DNA from 2 places in the Exiguobacterium sp. PHA03 genome. Region 1 is predicted to be linked to the other one. Evidence: predicted binding sites of a transcription regulator. Region 1 holds the regulator's gene; the other holds the start of a gene.
What was found. The regulator LexA, encoded in region 1, represses DNA repair genes until DNA is damaged. The targets are predictions, from matches to a motif close to CGAACATATGTTCG.
Positions count from the first base shown of each region.

Region 2: uvrB (excinuclease ABC subunit UvrB) is a predicted target of LexA. The motif match lies at 1,885-1,898, and genes of this name have one in related genera.

Region 1 is NZ_JAUTYQ010000001.1:431,062-435,496, reverse strand. It holds gene Q7C19_RS02230 (DUF896 domain-containing protein) at 98-334, opposite strand; gene Q7C19_RS02225 (YneB family resolvase-like protein) at 448-1,101, opposite strand; gene yneA (cell division suppressor protein YneA) at 1,147-1,434, opposite strand; gene lexA (transcriptional repressor LexA) at 1,646-2,260, shown strand; gene Q7C19_RS02210 (metal-binding protein) at 2,292-2,762, shown strand; gene Q7C19_RS02205 (MIP/aquaporin family protein) at 2,949-3,650, shown strand; gene glpK (glycerol kinase GlpK) at 3,694-4,435, shown strand, end outside.
Region 2 is NZ_JAUTYQ010000001.1:1,768,502-1,772,936, forward strand. It holds gene uvrB (excinuclease ABC subunit UvrB) at 1-1,831, opposite strand, end outside; gene Q7C19_RS09315 (PDZ domain-containing protein) at 2,038-3,201, opposite strand; gene Q7C19_RS09320 (S41 family peptidase) at 3,224-4,435, opposite strand, start outside.

The sequences.
Region 1 (4,435 bases):
AAAAGATACTCGCTCTAAACAAAAAAGATACTCGCTCTAAACAAAAAAGAGGTCCGCTTGACGCGAGACCTCTTTCTTCTATAAAAGAAACGAACGATTATTGTTTATTCCGTTCTTCTTCTTGTGCTTGTTTCAATTTCTCAGGTGTTACGTCCGTTCCCTCTTCATCGACGATTTTCATACCCATGAGTTGGTTTTTGAATGATCCACGGAATGCTGCGAGATACGCTGCACGTAATTCTTTTTGCTCTGCCGTTTCCGCTTCCGATAACGGCTCAACTTTTGATTTATTCGCTAATGCATTAATTCGATCTAATTGTTCTTGTGATAACATGGAATCCCTCTTTCTTTATGACTCAAACTTGAGTAGTTCAATTGTATTCTTACTGTAAAAGAGCTTATAAAAAAAAGCAAGTTAACCGCGTCAGTCGACGGGTTACTTGCTTCTCATTCCGGGCTAGGTGTCAGTTCGCGGTATTCAAGATATCGACGATTGACCGTTGCTTTTGAAATATCATGCCCCATCCCCCGCAAGGTGATGGCGATATCAGAAAACGTCAATCCGAGTTCTCGAAGACGTACAATTTCTTCGATCGGTACGTCTTTTCGACTACGTCCTGCGTTCTCTCCTTGGCGATTGAGATTTCGTTCCGGGCGAAAACCTTGTTCGACTGCTCGCCGCATGCCACGGGCGATTTTTGCATTATGCAGTTTCCGTTGGTATTCTTCCACGAGTGAGACGATCTCAAGGACCATCGCTTCTGCATCCGCAAGTTGATATTCTCCATCTGAATCAAGCGTCATCAAGCGGACCCCATGTTTTTTGAATGTATGCAAAATAGCGATTTTTGCATTCCCTCGACCAATCCGTGTATCATCCGTCACGAGGACCGCATCTACCGTATCGCGTGTCACATAATCAAGAACTGTTAGCATCCCTTCCCGATCAACATCATATCCACTCTCTTTTTCAGAGACGATATCTACGACATCAAACCCCTTTTGAGACGCAACCTTCGAAAGCTCCATCCGTTGGCGTTCAATCGAACTATCTTGTGCTTCTTTTTCGGTCGATACTCGACAATAAATCACGACCTTCATCGTACCTCACATCCCTGTTCGTTCTTTCACAACTTTTCCATTTTGTCATTGTTGTGCGATTGGTACAACGATTTTGCTTTTTGAGATGACATGTTTTGTCTCAACATCATTATTTTTGATCAACCAGTTGACGTATTCCTCATCTGACATCGAACCGTCATTGTAGACTTCAGCAATTTGTTCGACTGTAGCGTTCTCATCGACCGTAACGGAAGCCGTCATCAATTGTGCTACCTTTTCATCTGGGCGTGGTGTGAGTAAAAAGATCACGAAGGCAATACTTAATGCATAGAAGAGAATAGAAAAAGCATGAGTACGAATCGTATGAATCATCATGAATCCCTCCAAATATGAAATGAATGAGTTAGAATAAACGTTCGCGGAACAATTGTTCGCATAATTCATAATAAACACAGAACCCGTGTTCGGTCAACACAAAATGTCGAACAATTGTTTGTACGCTCATTTGTTCTATGTTATAGTGAATTTAGAAACATATATTCTTACATTTCAAACTTCAATCCAGAAAGAGGTGGCAATTCGTATGCGGAAAATGTCTAAGCGCCAACAAGAGATTCTCGACTACATCGTCTCTGAAGTGAAACTGAAGGGGTATCCACCATCAGTTCGTGAAATCGGAGAAGCAGTCGGACTCGCGTCTAGCTCGACGGTACACGGTCATTTGGATCGACTCGAGAAACGGGGAATGATTCGCCGTGACCCGACGAAACCACGTGCGATTGAGATATTGCTTGATAAGCCTGAAGAAATCACGGAAGCTATCGTTCATGTTCCCGTCATCGGGAAAGTCACAGCTGGTCTTCCGATTACAGCGATTGAAAACATCGAAGAACAGTTCCCGCTCCCTGCACATTATGTAGGAAACGAAACGGTCTTCATGTTGACGATCGATGGTGAATCAATGATTAACGCAGGTATTCTTGACGGCGATCGCGTCATCGTACGCCAACAAAACACAGCAGAAAACGGAGAAATCGTCGTAGCTATGACCGAAGATAGCGAAGCGACGGTGAAACGGTTCTTCTTAGAAGATCAACAGGTACGTCTACAACCAGAAAATGACTCGATGGATCCGATGTATTTCGATAATGTCTCCATTCTTGGTAAGGTAATCGGCGTGTATCGGACGATTCATTGACGGAGGGACCAGTTACGGCTGGTCTTTTTTCATGCCTTCAGGAAATGTACATGATACCGTCAATACCGTCGCACTGACGGGTTACGTTGCGTATTCGGTCGCAACGCAACAAACGGATTGGTTACCAACTGCCATCGGTATCGCTGTCGGTACGCTTTGGTTGTCACCTGACCTCGATTTAAAGTCAGAACCGTATTATCGCTTTGGACCATTTCGAGTCCTGTGGATGCCTTATGTGAAGATCATGCCCCACCGCTCGATCTGGTCACACGGATTGATCATTGGGGATGTCATCCGACTCCTTTATAGTGCTGCACTTGTGATTCCCTTATTATTTCTCAGCTTGTATTTTCAAGTCATCGCGTCAGAGACCATTGATTCCTGGTTCGCTTCCCTACCCGCTTTTGTCATTGGTATCATGGTGGCGAGTACAATTCATATCCTACTAGATTATTCCAGTAGTTGGTTTCGACCTAAAAAAAGAAAAAAGCGTCGTCGTTAACATCTCTTTTGCTTGCTTGCAGGCAAGACGAGGTGTTTTCTTATCCAATTTTTCGTATCTTTAAACATTAAAATAAAAAATTTCCATTCCTATATTTCAATTATATGTATTGAAAACGTTATCAAATCGGAGTAATTTAAAGTAGAAAGACCATTATTTGCTTTAATCCAAAGGGAGGGTTTTTGCATGAATAACTTTGTATTGGAAATGATCGGTACGATGATCCTCATTCTGCTCGGGGATGGTGTCGTCGCCGGTGTCGTCTTGAGAAAGACGAAGTCCGAAAACAGCGGATGGATTGTCATCACGTTCGCTTGGGGTCTTGCCGTCATGACAGGAGCATTCGTCGCTGCTGAGAGTGGAGCGCACTTGAACCCTGCTTTAACAATTGCACTTGCTTTAAACTCTGATTTACCGTGGGCAGACGTTCCTGTCTATATTGCCGGACAACTTGTCGGAGCTTTCATCGGCGCCATTCTCGTTTGGCTTCATTACATGAAACATTTTGAAGCGACTGATGATCAAGCTGCAAAACTCGGTGTATTCGCAACAGGTCCAGCGATTCGCCATACGCCGTCGAACTTGATTTCTGAAATCATCGGGACATTCGTTCTCGTCTTCGGTATCTTGGCGCTCGGTTTAACGACATTCGGTGACGGCTTAAAACCACTTATCGTCGGTTTACTCGTCGTCGTCATCGGTCTATCACTTGGTGGTACAACAGGATATGCCATCAACCCGGCCCGTGACCTTGGACCGCGTATCGCACATGCTATCTTACCGATTCCGAATAAAGGGTCATCTGACTGGGGCTACTCATGGATTCCAGTTGTTGGTCCAATCATCGGCGGAGCGCTTGCCGTGTTCATCTATCAATTGATCTACTAAGATCACGTTTCACAAACACATACCGCTCAAGGGGGATTTCGAAATGGAAAACAAGTATATCCTAGCACTCGACCAAGGTACGACAAGCTCACGTGCGATCATCTTCGATCACGACGGGAAAATAGTCAACTCGGCACAACGGGAATTCAAGCAATACTTCCCGCAACCAGGCTGGGTCGAGCACGATGCAAACGAAATCTGGGGTTCGATTCTTGCTGTTATGGCTGAAGCACTCGGAACAGCAGATATCAAACCTGAGCAAATCGCCGGAATCGGAATCACGAACCAACGTGAAACGACAGTCGTCTGGAATAAAGAAACAGGTAAACCGGTTTATCACGCGCTCGTTTGGCAATCACGTCAAACGTCTGGTATCTGTGACGATTTAAAAGAACAGGGCTTGAATCAGAAGTTCCGTGATAAAACAGGACTTTTGATTGATGCCTACTTCTCTGGTACGAAAGTCAAATGGATTCTCGACAATGTCGAAGGCGCACGTGAGCAAGCAGAGAACGGTGAATTACTCTTCGGTACGATTGATACGTGGCTCGTTTGGAAATTGTCTGGTGGAAAAACGCATATCACGGATTACACGAACGCTTCACGGACATTGATGTACAACATCTATGAGCAAAAATGGGATGAAGAGTTGCTCGATATCCTCGGTGTTCCTGCATCAATGTTACCAGAAGTTCGTCAATCGAGTGAAGTCTACGACAAAACAGTACCATATCACTTCTTCGGTTACGAAGTGCCAATCGCTGGGATCGCTGGTGACCAACAAG
Region 2 (4,435 bases), 1.3 Mb from region 1:
TGAACTTCTCGAGTTTTTCGACGGTATCGTCGCTCTCGATCGTCGTACTGATAACACCACGCACGTCTTTTTTGATCGTCTGCGGCGTGATGCCATGTTCTTCGTTGAACGCCATCTGGATCGCGCGACGACGTTCCGTCTCATCGATCGCCCGTTGCATCGAATCGGTGACTTTATCAGCAAACAAGATGACGTGTCCTTCCGAGTTCCGAGCCGCCCGACCAATCGTTTGAATCAGCGAACGGTCCGACCGGAGGAACCCTTCCTTATCAGCATCAAGAATCGTCACGAGTGAGACTTCCGGAATATCGAGTCCTTCTCGTAACAAGTTGATCCCGACGAGGACATCGTATTTCCCGAGCCTCAAGTCACGTATGATTTCAATCCGTTCCAGCGTCTTGATCTCCGAGTGCATGTAGTTGACCTTGACGCCATTCTCTTTCAAGTAATCGGTCAAATCTTCTGCCATCTTCTTCGTCAGTGTCGTGACGAGAACACGTTCGTTCTTCGCGACCCGGTCACGGATGTTATCCATCAAGTAATCGATTTGTCCTGTGATCGGATGAATCTCAATCGTTGGATCAACGAGACCCGTCGGACGGATGATTTGCTCGACCATCTCTTTCGAATGTTCGAGTTCATACGGTCCTGGTGTCGCCGAGATATAGATCGCCTGACTGACTTTTTCCTCGAACTCCTCGAACCGTAACGGACGGTTGTCTTTTGCCGACGGAAGACGGAAACCGTGATCGACGAGGACTTGTTTCCGTGCCTGGTCCCCGTTATACATCCCGCGAATTTGTGGCAATGTGACGTGTGACTCATCGGCAACAAGTAAAAAGTCCTTCGGGAAGTAATCGAGCAATGTATACGGTGTTGCCCCTTCCGGCATCAAGTTCAAGTGACGCGAGTAGTTCTCGATTCCGGAACAATAACCCATCTCACGCATCATCTCGAGGTCGTAGTTCGTCCGTTGTTCAAGCCGTTGCGCTTCGAGCAATTGATTGTCTTCGCGTAATTTAGCAAGTTGGACTTCCAGTTCCTTCTCGATGTTCGCGATCGCTTTCTGAAGACGGGTATCCCCCGTCACGAAGTGGGACGCCGGGAAGATCGAGATATGTTCACGGTCCGCGACGATCTCACCTGTCAGCGGATCCATGTCACGGATCCGTTCAATCTCGTCACCGAAGAACTCGACCCGGACACACTGTTCGTCGCGTGACGCCGGGAAGATTTCGACGACGTCTCCGCGGACGCGGAACCGTCCGCGCTGGAAGTCGATGTCGTTACGCTCATACTGAATGTCGATTAGACGACGGAGCATCTCGTTTCGCCCCATCTCATTGCCGACACGCAGTGACAAGACGTGGTTGTTGTACTCTTCCGGGTTACCGAGACCATAGATACACGAGACAGACGCAACGATCAAGACGTCTTCTCGTTCAAACAAGGCGGACGTTGCCGAGTGACGCAACTTATCGATCTCATCGTTGATCGAAGAGTCCTTCTCAATGAACGTATCCGTCGACGGAACGTACGCTTCCGGTTGGTAATAATCATAAAAACTAACGAAGTATTCGACCGCGTTGTTTGGGAAAAATTCCTTGAACTCCGAGTAGAGTTGTCCCGCTAGTGTTTTGTTATGGGCAAGGACGAGCGTCGGTTTCTTGATTTCCTTGATGACGTTCGAGACCGTGAACGTCTTCCCGGTACCGGTCGCCCCAAGCAACGTCTGATGTCGTTCGCCTTGTTTTAGCCCAGTCACCAATTTTTCGATTGCCGTCGGCTGATCACCGCCTGGTTCAAATGGTGAAACGAGTTCAAAATCCATCGTTTGCTTCCCCCTCATCACGTTAAAAAATCTATTTCTATTGTATCACTTTACGAACAAACATTCGATTATGAAGTGCTCCTTTTAGGAAGTTACCCTTTTTTTCGAAAATGCAAAAGTTTCTTTTTGCTTCGAGTGTTGAGCATCAATTTTTTTGCTCACAAAAAAATCCCCATCACGAATGTTGCGTGACAGGGAGTAGCTTCTTAATGGAGGGATCGCACCTTCGTCCGACCGTGGACCGGTTCGTTGACGAACAGGATACCGAGCTCATGATGATCTTGTTCATAAAAGGCACGTTGCGCAAAACGGATGTCGCCGTTATGGTTCATGACTTCAAGACGCAGATACGGTTTGTGTTTTTGGATGGCTTCATAGAACGATGCTTCCGAATCGACCTTCTCACCGTTGACCTTATAGATCGCTTCACCTGGAATCAAGCCCATCTCAGCAGCCGGTTTATCGGGAAGTGTTCCAAGGATGACGGCACCACGTGTTCCATTGAGGAACAACGGCGTTTGCGCCCGGTTCAAGCGTTTGACCCGCTGGTGCAACAAAATGTGCAGGACGAGCAAAAAGACGATTCCGTAGAGCCATTCAGCTTGACCAGTCACGTACGCAAGAACCGTCAATAAAACTGCAACAAGACTCGTGATCAAACGTCCTTGAACGAGCGGACGCATCAATTCTTTCGGCAGCTTACCTGTAAAGAGGAAACTGAAACCGATCGGTAACCAGAGAACGACCGGAACGAGTTCCGGGAAGCTGTAGCGTGGCCACCACGTCTCGAGCACGTCGCCCGGAACGAAAACAAGTAGAGGTAACAGCCAAAGCTTATTTGCCGACAGCCCACCGATGAAGCGACCGCGCTTTGAGACGACGAGTGACGGTGACAGACGCCGCTGCCCGCGCCACCAGACGAGGAGACATTCCGCGACGAGCGTCAACGTTGCAAGTAATAAAACCATCTTCGGCTCGACCGCTCGGATCGAGTCAAGACGTGAATCCATCACGAACCAGCCGGTCAGTCCAAGCAAGACGATCGGCCAGAGTGGCAGGTTCAAACGAACGACACCAATCAACAGCAGGACGCTCGAAAGTCCAATCAACAGTAGAGCGTACTGCGGTGTCACTGTCAATCCGAGCCATCCGCTGACGACGGACAAGACGAGACCGACGAGTAGGCCTGGTAAAAGTGTTTCGAGGACATCGCTTCGTTTACCGTGTGTCCGGGAGCGAAACAGTCCGCGTTCCCGTTTGACACGCCGGATGCCGATGACCCAACTGACAAGGAGTGCTAACCACAAGGTCGGACTGGCGATGAGACTAATCGCGGTCCAACCAATTTCATCGAGTAATTCCACGCGCATTCAGACCTCTTTCCATTCCTTATTATTGAGCAGCGACCTCGAGTGCTTTTTTCCGCTGGACGTCATTCTTATCGTCCTGGAGTTTCTTCAGGAGACGCGTCTCCATCTCACCCGCTGTCTGCTGATCGATTTTTCCAGTGACGTCGAGTTTCGCGTCCTTTTGCAAAGCCTCGACAGCTTGTTTCATCGTGTCACCAAAATAGCCGTCCTGTCCTTTTGGCTCGTACCCGATCGCTTCGAGGACGAGGTGGGCATTCTCGACTGATTTTCCGTAATCGCCGACAGCGAGTGACTTTTGATCAGTCAAAATTTTCGTGACGTTGAAGTACGCCGGTTGTTTGACTTCGACCGTCGGCTTGACCCCTTTTTTGTGGATCCAGTTCCCGTCTGGTGTCAGCCATTTGTTCGTCGTTAACTTCAGGTCGCTACCGTCCTTCAAATCATACGCACTTTGGACGATCCCTTTCCCGAACGACTTCGTACCGACGACTTCGGCGCCAGCTCCTTCCTTCAGTCCGGCTGCAAGGATCTCGGACGCTGAGGCCGATCCGCCGTCTTCTAAGACGACGATGTTATATGGTTTCTTCTCGTCTGCCTTCCCGAATTCCTGCTGGCGCTCGCCTTTATTGTTCTCGACTTGATAAATCGGCACGTCTTTCGGAATGAACGGAGCGATCATTTTCGAGACAGCCGTCAAAAGACCACCCGGATTTCCGCGTACATCGATGACGAGTCCATCAATGTTCTGACTCTCGAGTTTCGTCAACCCCTTCTCGAACTCTTCTGCTGTCGGTTCCGAGAACTGTGTTACTTGTAAGACACCGATCTTCTTGCCGTTGACATTCTCCGTTGACGTATAGACCGTCTCGATTGGAATCGTATCGCGTTTAATCGTGACCTCCATCGCGTCTTGTCCGCTACGCTGAATCGTCAGGACGACATTCGTTCCTTTTTCACCACGAATTTTTTTAACGGCTTGATCCGTCTTTTGACCTTTTGTCGACTTACCATCGATTTCTAGGATGACGTCGCCTGGTTTGATACCAGCTTTTTCAGCAGGTGATCCTTTGATCGGCGAGACGATGACGATCGACTCACCTTTTTGTTCAAGCGTCGCACCGATCCCTTCGAACGAAGACGACAGATTCGTGTTGAATGAGGTCGTTTCCGACTCATCCATATAAACGGAATATGGATCGTTAAGCACTTCTGTCATGCCAGATAACGCACCATC